Linked DNA regions of Azospirillum brasilense. The protein of the gene in region 1 interacts with the protein of each later gene in a pairwise test. Links are inferred from orthologs where the notes say so. Each region holds a gene or a part of one and is shown in the gene's direction. Other genes may lie near its edges.

Region 1 (8,062 bases):
GCCGTTGTCCTGACGACGGTTGATCGAGGTGTGCGAGTCGCCCGTGCGCGGGGTGTAGGAGACGCCGCCCTGAAAACCGGCGATGGTCGGGGTCAGGTAGATGACCTTGGTGCCGACGTCGCCCGAGGCGAAGGCGCGGAAGTTGTTGGTGGTGGTCGGCAGCAGCGAGTAGGTCTGCGAACCGGTGAGGAACTCCACCGTGTTGTTGTCCGGACCGCCGGCGATGCCCTCGACGTTCGGGCCGATGATGCCGAACTCGTCGGACAAGCCGTTGATCGTGCCGGCCTGCAGGGTGCCGAAGCCGCTGTTCACGAAGATGAAGGCGCGGTCGGAGTCCATCGTGCGGACGTTGCCGGCGCCGTTGGCGGCGCGCATACGGACGCGGCCGCCGTACTCCAGACCGTTGTCGGCCGTGGCGACCGGCGTGACGGTCACGCGGAAGCGGTTGGCGAACTCCGTCGAGCGGGTGCCTTCATCACGGTCCTGTTCGACATAGGCGCCCTGGAAGAAAGCGTCACCGCCGACCTTGACCTCGAACTTGGTCTGGGCGGAAGCCATGCCGCTGCAGGCGATGATCGCGATGGCTGCGCAGCCCGTAACAAGAGAACGCTTCATTGATGGTCCATCCTTCTAGCAGGCTCCCAAGGAGACTGGAGCCGTGCGGTTGTGCTTCCCATCAATTACTAAGCCACCCGTTCGCTCACCCGACAAGAGCGATTCGACAGGGGCAACGGTGCAACTGTAACACAGTTGCCATTCCGACACAGTCATAAGTGTTTGGTGTCTAATGGTTTTTCCCGCATGCCGTAAATATAGCACATTGCTTGTCCAGATTTTGGGCGCGATGAACAAACTTTACGCACCGAAAAGCACCAGGGCGGACGGCGAACCGGCGGGCGAAAGCGCACGGAAAAGGCGTAGCGCGACAGGCAAGGGCAGCGCGACAGGCAAGGAAGATGGACAAAGAAAAAGGGCGGTGGCCGAAGCCACCGCCCTTCTCCATCCACGGATGACCGCAGATTAGAACGCCAGGACCGTACGGAGCAGGACGACGTGACCGTCGTTGTCCAGGTCCGCAGCGGCCGTGCTCAGGTCGCTCTCGGCCTTGAAGTAGTCATACTGAGCCTGCAGGGTCAGGCCCGGAGCGACGGTGTAGCCGGCGCCCACTTCGATGACTTCCAGGGTGCGGTCGCCAGCGGCATAGAGGCTGCCGGCGTCCTTGCCGCTCTTGTAGTTGGCGCCGACGACGATCGGGCCAGCGGTGTACTGAGCGCCGACAACCCAGAGGCGGCTCTTCTCGTTGTCCGAGGTCGCGGTCTGGATCTGGCCCGACTCACCGAAGTCGGTGTACGAACCGCCGAGCGAGAAGCCGGCGTAGCCGAGCTGGGCACCAACCTGCCAAGCGTTCAGGTCCTCGACGCTGGCGCCGACCGTGGTCGTGCCGGCAGCGGAACCCCAGTAGTAGCCAGCGCTGGCCTTCAGCGAAACGCCGCCGAAGGTGTTGCTGTAGTTGGCGCCGACTTCGACCAGATCCTCGAACGTGGTCGAGAAGCCGCGGCCGGTGGCGGTGACCGGGGTCAGGTCAGCGCGGTTGACCGAGGCGTGCGAGTCGTCGTTGCGCGGGGTGTAGCTGGCGCCCACCTGCAGGCCGGCGAAGCGCGGCGAGAAGTACACGATCTTGGTCGCGTTGTTCTCGACGACCAGCGACTGGCTCAGCATCGAGCCGTTCAGACCGGCGAGGCCGCCACCGATGTCGGAGGTCTGGCCGATCCAGGCGGCGACGCCGTCATAGATGCCGAGCTGCAGGTAATCCTGCGGAGCGGTGACGTAGGTGGCGTCGTTGAAGGAGTTGGTCACGCCCATCTGGACCTGACCGAACGCGCCCTGCGCGAAGATGTAGCCGCGGTCGGCGTCCATCGTGCGGGCGTTGTTGGCACCCGAGTTGGCGCGCATACGGATGCGGCCACCGTACTCCAGACCGTTGTCGGCCTTGGCGGTCGGGGTCACGATGACGCGGAAGCGGTTGCGGAAGTCAACCGAACGGGCGCCCTGGTCGCGGTCTTCGTTGACGTAGCCGCCTTCGAAGTAGGCGTCGCCGCCGACCTTGACTTCAAACTTGGCCTGAGCGTTGGCAGCGCCGGCACCCAGAGCCAGAGCGGCAGCGGCGCAGCCCGCGAGCAGATAACGGTTCATGATTGTTGCCTCCATCCTGGCAGCAGAATTTTCAGCCCGGTTAACGTCCTGGCTGGCTCTGTGGTACGCAGATGCGGGGACGCCAGCAAGCCGGAAATCGAAAAGTTGCAGCAATGAAGGAACAGTGTGTCCGACGGAACACACCTTGATTGTGCGCCGCCGTTGGAATTCCGCCGCCCGCGCCATCCCGTCCGCAGGGCTCCGGCATCGCCCCGGACACAGCAAAGGCACAGGCTGCGCCCCGCATCGGCTGTTGCCGCGGGCGGGCTTTTATGGTCTTTTCACCGGCATCCGCCGCGGTATCGTGCGCGGTACCCCGAATTTATTGATCCAGGTTCCGACCATGCGCCGTTCCCGTGTCCTTCGCCTTGCCCCCGTCGTGCTCGCGGCGTCGCTCGCCGTGGCCGGTTGCTCCAGCTGGGGCGGCCAGACGGAAACCGTCGATGAGCAGATCAAGAAGGAATACAAGTTCGGCAGCCTTCTCGGCACCGACGGCGGCTTCAGCCTGTTCGGCAAGAACAAGCGCAACGGCGCCGAGCAGGGCGATCCCAACGGCATCGGCGTCAACAGCTTCCTGTGGCGCGCCTCGCTGGACACGCTGTCCTTCATGCCGATCGTCTCCGCCGACCCGTTCGGCGGCGTCATCCTGACCGACTGGTACACCCCGCCGGACACCCCGAACGAGCGCTTCAAGGTCAACCTGTACATCATGGATCGCCAGCTCCGCGCCGACGGCGTGCGGGTGTCGGTGTTCAAGCAGCAGCGCGCCGGGTCGGACTGGCGCGACAGCGCGGTCGGGCCGGAGACGGCGACGACGCTGGAGGACGCGGTGCTGACCCGCGCCCGCCAGATCCGCGTCGCCCAGCAGGCCGCGGCACGCTGAACGGGGCGCCGGGCGGGGTGGGGCGCGGTCATCGGTCCGCCGCCTGTTGCCCCGCCGTCGGCGCCTTATTTGTCTAGATCCACGAAACTCACGGAACGGCGTCTGCGGTCATGTCGCGTTACAATGTCAAGGAAACCGAAGCGAAGTGGCAGGGCGAGTGGGAGCGGCAGGGCTGCTTCACCGCGCGCGAGGACGCTTCCCGTGAGAAGTATTACGTGCTGGAGATGTTCCCCTACCCGTCGGGGCGCATCCACATGGGGCATGTCCGCAACTACACCATCGGCGATGTGATCGCGCGCTACAAGCGCGCCCGTGGCTTCAACGTTCTGCACCCGATGGGCTGGGACGCCTTCGGCCTGCCGGCGGAGAACGCCGCGCTGGAGAAGAAGACCCATCCGGCCAAATGGACGCGCGAGAACATCGCGGCCATGCGCGCCCAGCTGAAGACGATGGGCCTGTCCATCGACTGGGACCGCGAGATCGCCACCTGCGACGTGGAGTATTACCGCCACGAGCAGAAGATGTTCCTGGATTTCCTCAAGGAAGGCCTGGCCTACCGCAAGGAGTCCTGGGTCAACTGGGACCCGGTCGACAACACGGTCCTCGCCAACGAGCAGGTGATCGACGGTCGCGGCTGGCGCACCGGGGCGCTGGTCGAGAAGCGCAAGCTGTCGCAGTGGTTCCTCAAGATCACCGCCTACGCCGACGAGCTGCTGAAGGGGCTGGACACGCTGGACCGCTGGCCGGAGCGCGTGCGCCTGATGCAGGAGAACTGGATCGGCAAGTCCACCGGCGTGCGTTTCCGCTTCGACCTCGTCGGACGGACGGACAAGCTGGAAGTCTTCACGACCCGGCCCGACACGCTGTTCGGCGCGTCCTTCGCGGCGATCTCCGCCAACCACCCGCTGGCCGCCGAACTGGCCGCCGGCAACCCCGCGCTGGCCGAGTTCATCGCCGAGTGCAACCGCCTGGGCACCAGCGAGGAGGCGATCGAAACCGCTGAGAAGCGCGGCTTCGACACCGGGCTGCGGGTGGTGCATCCCTTCGACCCGTCCTGGGAGCTGCCGGTCTACGTCGCCAACTTCGTGCTGATGGAATACGGCACGGGCGCCATCTTCGGCTGCCCGGCCCATGACCAGCGCGACCTGGACTTCGCCCGCAAGTACGGCCTGCCGGTCACGCCGGTGGTCGTTCCGGCGGACGCCGATCCCGCGACCTTCGCGGTCGGCGACGAGGCCTATACCGGCCCCGGCCTGCTGCGCAATTCCCGCTTCCTCGACGGGATGGAGGTCGAGCCGGCCAAGCAGGAGGTCGGCAAGCGGCTTGAGGAGCAGGGGCAGGGCGAGCGCACCACCCAGTACCGCCTGCGCGACTGGGGCGTTTCCCGCCAGCGTTACTGGGGCTGCCCGATCCCGGTCATCCACTGCGACAGCTGCGGCATCGTCCCGGTTCCGCAGCAGGATCTGCCGGTCGTTCTGCCGGACGACGTGACCTTCGACAAGCCCGGCAACCCGCTGGACCACCACCCGACGTGGAAGCACACGAGCTGCCCGAGCTGCGGCAAGCCGGCGGTGCGCGAGACGGACACCTTCGACACCTTCATCGAGTCGAGCTGGTATTTCGCCCGCTTCTGCTCGCCCAAAGCCGAGGATGTCGCCTTCACGCGCGAGGCGGTGGACTACTGGCTGTCCGTGGACCAGTACATCGGCGGCATCGAGCATGCCGTGCTGCACCTGCTCTATTCCCGCTTCTGGACGCGGGCGATGAAGCAGTGCGGCTACCTGAACGTGGAGGAGCCCTTCGCCGGCCTCTTCACCCAGGGCATGGTCAACCATGAGACCTACAAGGACACCGGCACCGGCGCCTGGCTGGCCCCGACCGACATCCGCAGGAACGATCTCGGCGACTACATCCGCAACGACAACGACGGCCCGGTGACGGTTGGCCGCGTCGAGAAGATGTCGAAGTCCAAGAAGAACGTGGTGGATCCGGCGCACATCATCGGCACCTACGGCGCCGACGCCGCCCGCCTGTTCATGCTGTCCGACAGCCCGCCGGAACGCGACCTGGAATGGACCGAAGCCGGCATCGACGGCGCCTGGCGCTACATCAACCGCCTGTGGCGGATGGTGACGGAATCGCCGGTCGCTCTGCCGCCCGCCGGGACGCCGAAGCCGGACGTCTTCAGCGCCAAGGCCGAGGCCACCCGCCGTCTGGTCCACAAGGCCATCGCCGGCATCTCGGAAGACCTGGAGAAGTTCCGCTTCAACAAGGCGGTGGCCCGCGTGCGAGAGCTGTCCAACGCACTGGCCGAGCTGGACGGCACGGGCGAGGGCGAAGCCTGGGTCCTGCGCGAAGGCTTCGAGGCCACCGTCCGCCTGATCGCCCCGATGATGCCCCATCTCGCCGAGGAGCTGTGGGCGCAGCTCGGCCATGCCACGCTGCTTGTCAACCAGCCCTGGCCGCAGGCCGACGCCGCCCTGGTGGTCGAGGACTCGGTCACCATGGCGGTGCAGGTCAACGGCAAGCTGCGCGCGACGCTGGAGCTGCCGCGCGACATGGCGAAGGATGCCGCGGAGCAGGCCGCCCTGGCCGATCCAAACGTCCAGCGCGCCTTGGAGGGCAAGCCGGTGCGCAAGGTCATCGTCGTCCCGAACCGGGTGATCAATGTCGTCGTCTGACCTCCCTAATGACAATGGCCGTAACCGCAAAGCCGGCGTACGGCGGCGAGGGCTTCTGGCCCTCGCCCTGCTTGCGCCGGCGGTGCTTGCCACGGCGGCCTGCGGTTTCCAGCCCATGTATGGAAACCTCGGGGCGAACAGCATCGGCACCGCCGAGCTCCAGCAGGTCGAGATCGGCGGCATCAAGGACCGTTATGGCCAGAAGCTGCGCAATCTCCTGATCGACCGCTTCTACGCCGATGGCCGTCCCGCCGCCCCACGCTACCGGTTGGAGACCGTGCTGACCGCGTCGGAGCAGAAGCTGTCCCTTCAGAAGGACGCGACCGCCACACGCGCCCAGCTCGTCGTGAACGCCCCCTACCAGCTCATCGACGCGGCGACGGGCGCGATCCTGTTCCAGGCCAACGCGCGCTCCTACATCAGCTACAACGTGCTGGAGCAGCAGTACGGCGCCCTGGTCACGGTCGAGAACGCCTACGACCGCGCGATTCTGGAAATCTCCAACGAGATCACCACCCGCGTGGCCGCCCAGCTCGGCCGCAAGCTCTGATCCACACTGGACAACCGGAGGCCGGTCCTCCGCCACCGACGGTGTCTTCGTGAAGCTGCAAGCCCGGGCGATCGACGGCTTCCTGCGCAGCCCCGATCCCAAGATCCGCGCGGTCCTGCTCTACGGCCCGGACACCGGTCTGGTGCGCGACCGCGCCATGGGGCTGGGCCGCACCGTGGTCGCCGACCTGTCCGACCCTTTCCGGGTCACCGAGATGCTGGGCCGCGCCGTCGCCGACGACCCCGCGCGTCTGGCCGACGAGGCCGCCGCCCTGTCCTTCACCGGGGGCCGCCGCCTGATCCGCGTGCGCGAGGCGGAGGACAACGTCGCCGCCGCCTTCACCGCCTTCCTGGCCGACCCGCCGCCCGGTGACAGCCTCGTCATCGTCGAAGCCGGCGATCTCGGCAACCGGTCGAAGTTGCGCACCCTGTTCGAAGGGGCCGACGGCGCCGTCGCCATCCCCTGCTATGTGGAGGAGGAGGCGGCGCTCGGCCGGGTCATCGCCGACATCCTGCACGGCCATGGCCTGACCGCCGATCCCGACGCCCTGACCTTCCTCGCCGGCAATCTGGTCGGCGACCGCATGGTGGCGCGCGGCGAGATGGAGAAGCTGGCGCTCTACATGGGCACGGAGACGCGCGTCCGGCTGGAGGATGCCCAGGCCTGCGTCGGCGACAGCGCGGCCCTGTCGCTCGACGAGCCGATCTGGGCGGCGGCGGAGGGAGACTTCGCGACGCTCGACCGCTCGCTGGCCCGGCTGTTCGCCGAGGGCATGTCCCCGGTGCCGATCCTGCGCGCCGCCCAGCGTCATTTCCAGCGGCTGCAACTGGTCGCCGGGCAGGTGGCGGCGGGCAAGTCGGCGGACGCCGCGGTGGAGGCGCTGCGCCCGCCGGTGTTCTTCAAGATGAAGCCGCGGTTGACCGGTCAGGCCCGCCGCTGGCCGGCGCCGCTGGTTCGGCAGGCGCTGGAGCGGCTGGTCGAGGCCGAGGCCGACTGCAAGCGGACCAACATGCCCGACCAGACGCTGTGCGCCCGCGTCCTCTTCCAGCTCGCCTCGCTGGCGCGGCGCTGAACCTCTTCCTTATTTCGCGACCCCTTATTTCGCGGCCCCTTATTTCGCGGCCCCTTATTTCGTGGCCAGGAACTGCGGCACGCGCAGCAGGATCAGCTCGTTGTGGTCCTGCTTGCCCAGCGCGCGGCCCGACGAGTAGGGGAGGTTGTTGTCGTTGCCGACCACGATGTGCTCGGCGTCCACCACATCGACGTTCTCGATGGTCACGAAGGGAAAGGTGAACTTGCCCTTGTCGCCGCCGAGCCGGGCGATGCCCTTCGGATCGTCGATGTCCATCAGGTCGACGTAACCGACCTTCTTCACGAAGCCCTCGGCGTCGGCCTGGGCGAAGTCGATCTTGTAGACCCGCTTGACCTGCGCCGGGACGTTGAAGCAGTCCGGGGTGGGCTGGCCGCTGCAGCCCTTGGCCGGGTCGCCCTCGCCGTTGTCGCGCTCGATGATCAAGCCGGTGGTGGCGTCGATCATGTTGAAGTCGCCGATGTTGTTGCCGTTGGCCTCCAGAAGGTACTTGAAGCTGCGGCCCGTGAAGTCGCCCTTGGCGACGTCGAACTCGGCGATGCGCAGATACTCCCGCCCGTCCTTGGTCTCCCAGGCACCACCCGTCCCAAGCTGGGCGTTGAACAACGGCCCTTCGAACAGCGGGTAGAGGAACCGGCCGTCCTTCGACGCGGCCATCCCCTCGA
Region 2 (4,483 bases), 670 kb from region 1 along the record:
GCACGCCGGTGTCCTGGGCGATGCCGCGCACCGCGCCGGTGGCCGCGTTGACCGCCGCCGCAGACTGGCCGACGGTATCGATGGCGCCCTGCACCGTGTCCCGGAAATTCTCCGCCAGTTCGACCAGCATCCGGTTGGTCATGGTCGTCACGGCGGTGCTGTAGGCGTCGAAGGACAGGTCAAGGTCGAGGAAGATCGCGGTTTCCACCGCCTCCATGATCCTCATGGCGCGCGGCGCATCGCGGCGGTGCCGTTCGCCGATCAGCCTGCCCAGCCGTCCCATGACCAGCCGGTAGGCTCCGAAATACCAGCGCGGGTGCAGGCCGATGCGGTAATGCGCTTGGCCCACCGCCTTCACGCGCGTCAGGTAGACGTCGTCGAAGCTCCCGGAAAACAGATGTCGCCAGTGATTGACCTGGGCGTCCTTCAATCGCTCGACGGATTTCCCGTTCAGGATCTTCCGAAGTTCGGGAATGGCGAGAAGGTGGTCGTAGAAGTCTTTGAGAATGACGGGCAGATGCGGCTCGGCGATGCTCCAGGCTTCCTTCAGAAGCGGGGCCGTCTCACTGCCAATCCGCAGAAAGGAGAGGCGTTCCTGAACGCCGCCTTGAATGCCGCCTTGAATGCCACTGTCCATGGTGTTCGTCTCTTTGTTCTTGGTTGGCAAGCGTTGAGCTGCGGCTGGACCGGGGCTCCTCCCGGCTGATCACCGCTCGGCTATCACCATGCTGGCATCATGGACATGACAATTTTAACGATTGGTTTCATGCTTTATTGCAGTTCTGCAAAATATTAAATTAATCGAATTCCCGGAGATAAAAAGAGAAAACCAGGGGAATCGCATAAGTTCCCATGCCCGTCTTTTGCCGTGGTTATAGGAAATAAGGCAGATTATCAAGTTTCTGGAAATCTTCGCAAAGATGCCGCGAGGCAACGTTTGCCAACCGTCTGGCGGTTCACTGCCGGAACGTTTTAATACTCTGGTATGCGACAACTGGGCGCAGGTCTATGCCGGTCTCAGGCGGCGCTCTTCCAAGGCTGCCAGCCGCCCAGACGAAGCCCGATCGCGATGCCGGTGAAAGGAATGCGCAACTCCAGGTCGCGGGGTTGAAAGAAGGTCAGGCGTTCCGGCGTGCCCGTGGCGCCGTACTCCAGGCGGGCGCCCTTCGGCTCCTCGGCGAACTCGTCGCTCATCACCTGCCAGATCTCCAGGTCGTCGCCGTGGTTGGAGATCTTGTACTGGCCGCAGCGCCAGACCGGAGCCTCGCCCACGCCACCCTCGACCACCTTCTTGTCGCCGTCCATCTTCACGTCGCCCACGCCGGCGGCCCGGCCCGACATGGACGGCCCCTGGCTTTCCGCGCGGAAACCCAGCCGCAGCCAGGGGGACCGGGTGCGCGGGATCATGCGGCGCAGCAGCCGTGCGTCCTCCGTCGCGAAATGGTCGGGATCGTCGTACAGGATGCGGTCAAGCGCCGCGGCGATGACGAAGCGATCGTCGATGGTCAGGCTGCCGGCGGTCGCACGGCTGGTCGGCTCGTTCATGCAGCACATCCGTTCACGGGCGCCGGTTCATCATACACGCAACCCTCGCGTCCCCGCACCTTTCCAGGTCTGCTCAAGGTCTGCGGTTTCAAGGTTGGCGCGGACGGAGCCGAATGCCAGACCGGCTCAAGGCCGGACTCCACGGCACGCCCCCGCGGCGCTATGCTGCGCCCCCGGCGGCGCCCGCCGATCCAGCGCCGTCCTCCAGCGTCATCCTCATGAGAAGGCACCGAAGAGACCCGCCATGAACGACCTGTTCGATACCCCCGCCGCGCTCCGCAGCATCCCCGTGGAGGAGCTGACGGTGGAGCAGGCGCAGGCGGAACTGGCCGCGCTGGCCCAGGAGATCGCCCACCACGACCGGCTCTATCACCAGCAGGACAAGCCGGAGATTTCCGACGCCGCCTACGACGCGCTGGTCCGCCGCAACAACGGGATCGAGGCGCGCTATCCGGAGCTGCGCCGCGCCGATTCGCCCTCTCTGCGCGTCGGCGCGACCCCGGCGGCGGGTTTCCGCAAGGTGCGGCACGCGCTGCCCATGCTGTCGCTCGGCAACGCCTTCGAGCCGGAGGAGGCGCACGAGTTCGTCGCCCGCGTCCGCCGCTTCCTCGGCCTGTCCGACGACGCCCCGCTGGAGTTCGTGGCCGAGCCGAAGATCGACGGGCTGTCCTGCTCGCTCCGCTACGAGAACGGCCGGCTGGTCCTGGCCGCCACCCGCGGCGACGGGACGGAGGGCGAGGACGTGACCGCCAACGTCCGCACCATCAAGGACGTTCCGCAGACGCTGGAGGCGCCCTATCCCGCCGTCCTGGAGGTGCGCGGCGAGGTCTACATGAACCGCGACGACTTCCTGGCGATGAACCGCGCCTACGCGGAGCGGGGGGAGGATCTGTTCGCCAACCCGCGCAACGCCGCCGCCGGCTCGCTGCGCCAGAAGGATTCGAAAATCACCGCGTCGCGCCCGCTCTGCTTCTTCGGCTACGCGCTGGGCGAGCTGTCGGAGCCGATCGCCGACACCCAATGGGGCATCCGCGAGCGGCTGCGCGGCTGGGGCTTCTCGCTGAACCGCCCGGCCAACCTGTGCGACGGCGCCGAGGCGCTGCTGACCCATTACCGCAAGATCGGCGAGGAGCGCTCGGCGCTGCCCTTCGACATCGACGGGGTGGTCTACAAGGTCAACAGCCTGGAGCTTCAGCAACGGCTGGGCTTCGTCAGCCGGGCGCCGCGCTGGGCCATCGCCCACAAATTTCCGGCTGAGCAGGCGCAGACCCGGCTGAAGGGCATCACCATCCAGGTCGGCCGCACCGGCGCCCTGACCCCGGTGGCCGAACTGGAGGACATCACCGTCGGTGGCGTGGTGGTCAGCCGCGCCACCCTGCACAACGAGGACGAGATCGCCCGCAAGGATGTCCGCATCGGCGATCTGGTGACCGTCCAGCGGGCCGGCGACGTGATCCCGCAGATCGTCGGGGTGGTGGAGGGGCAGCGCCCCGAGGACGCCGTGCCCTACGTCTTCCCCGACCATTGCCCGGTCTGTGGCAGCCTCGCCGTGCGCGAGCCGGACGAGGCGGTGCGCCGCTGCACCGGCGGGCTGATCTGCGCCGCCCAGGCCAAGGAGCGGTTGCGCCATTTCGTGTCGCGCAACGCCTTCGACATCGAAGGGCTGGGCGAGAAGACCATCGAGGAGTTCTGGGAGGACGGGCTGATCCGTTCCCCCGTGGACATCTTCACGCTGGAGCGCCGGGTGGAGGCGGGCGAGATCGCCATCCTCGGCCGTCCGGGCTGGAAGGAAAAGTCGGTCGAAAACCTGTTCGCCGCGATCAACCAGCGGCGCGAGCGCATCGACCTGCACCGCTTCATCTTCGCGCTGGGCATCCGCCACATCGGCGAGGTGACGGCTAAGTCGCTGGCCCGCCAGTACGGTTCTATCGACGGCTGGCTAGAGGGGATGGAGCGCGCCGTCGCCAACATGCCGGGGGAGGCGTGGCGCGACCTGCACGCTTTGAACGGCCTCGGCCCGGTGAAGGCCGACGCACTGCTCGCCTGGTTCGCCGACCCGGAAAATTTGCCGAAGCTGGACTTCTACGCCGGCCAGGAGGCGTTGCGGCTGGACAGCGTCATCAAGCTGCTCGGCATCAAGAAGGTGGACAGCCGCGCCGCCCAGGCGCTGGCCGAGCGCTACGGCGCACTGGCGGACTGGAAGGCGGCAATGCTCGCCGCCGTCGGCGCGCAGCCCGGCCCCGGCTGGGGCGAACTGGTTGCCATCCCCGACGTGGGCGAGGTCGCTGCGGAGGAACTGGCCGGCTTCTTCCAGGAGGAGCGCAACCGCGCCATCATCGACGACCTGCGCGCCGCGGGCGTGCGGGTGGCCGACGCCGAACGCCCGAAGGCGGCCAGCGGCTCCCCCGTCGCCGGCAAGACGGTGGTGTTCACCGGCACGCTGGAGACGATGACCCGCACCGAGGCGAAGACCCGCGCGGAGTCGCTGGGGGCCAAGGTCGCCGGCTCGGTCTCGGCCAAGACCGATTACGTCATCTGCGGGGCGGACGCGGGCAGCAAGGCCGCCAAGGCGCGCGACCTGGGCGTGATCATCCTCAGCGAGCAGGAGTGGGCCGAGCTGATCGCCGGCTGATCGCCGGCTGGCCTGGGGGGCGGAAGGGGAGGCGCGGCGCGGCTGAGTGCCGCGTTGACGCCCCTCGCCGCCGGTTCCATAAAGGGGAGAAGCACCATAAGAAAAATGAGACGGGGGATCGCTATGGACTCCATTCAATGGTCGCGCTGGATGAGCGTCGGCATCGAAGAACTCGATGAGGATCATCGTGTTCTCGTGGACATCGTCAACAAGCTGGGTGCGTGCGAAAACCGCGACTCTCCTGATGTCGTCGAAGCGATCCTGGACGAACTGATCCACTACACCAAGGATCATTTCGCGCGCGAA

Evidence for each region. Proteins that work in one complex are often made in the same cells at the same time.
Region 2: the proteins of leuS (region 1) and ligA interact in binary tests that used the Escherichia coli proteins (3 or more experiments, as listed by UniProt). The link is inferred for Azospirillum brasilense from one-to-one orthologs.

What each region holds. Positions count from the first base shown.
Region 1 is NZ_CP059449.1:949,293-957,354, forward strand. What follows is about bases 2,844-5,971. They hold leuS (leucine--tRNA ligase), read left to right. Parts: upstream 2,844-3,186; coding sequence 3,187-5,757; downstream 5,758-5,971. Other genes in these bases: H1Q64_RS04510 (DUF3576 domain-containing protein), read left to right, coding at 2,844-3,076; lptE (LPS assembly lipoprotein LptE), read left to right, coding at 5,873-5,971. In the rest of the region: H1Q64_RS04500 (porin), read right to left, coding at 1-615; H1Q64_RS04505 (porin), read right to left, coding at 1,021-2,193; more of H1Q64_RS04510, read left to right, coding at 2,537-2,843; more of lptE, read left to right, coding at 5,972-6,307; holA (DNA polymerase III subunit delta), read left to right, coding at 6,357-7,379; H1Q64_RS04530 (esterase-like activity of phytase family protein), read right to left, coding at 7,434-8,062.
Region 2 is NZ_CP059449.1:1,625,020-1,629,502, forward strand. What follows is about bases 1,407-4,483. They hold ligA (NAD-dependent DNA ligase LigA), read left to right. Parts: upstream 1,407-1,789; coding sequence 1,790-4,177; downstream 4,178-4,483. Other genes in these bases: H1Q64_RS07705 (hypothetical protein), read right to left, coding at 1,407-1,545; H1Q64_RS07715 (bacteriohemerythrin), read left to right, coding at 4,301-4,483. In the rest of the region: H1Q64_RS07700 (globin-coupled sensor protein), read right to left, coding at 1-637; more of H1Q64_RS07705, read right to left, coding at 1,018-1,406. UniProt on the Escherichia coli protein: DNA ligase that catalyzes the formation of phosphodiester linkages between 5'-phosphoryl and 3'-hydroxyl groups in double-stranded DNA using NAD as a coenzyme and as the energy source for the reaction.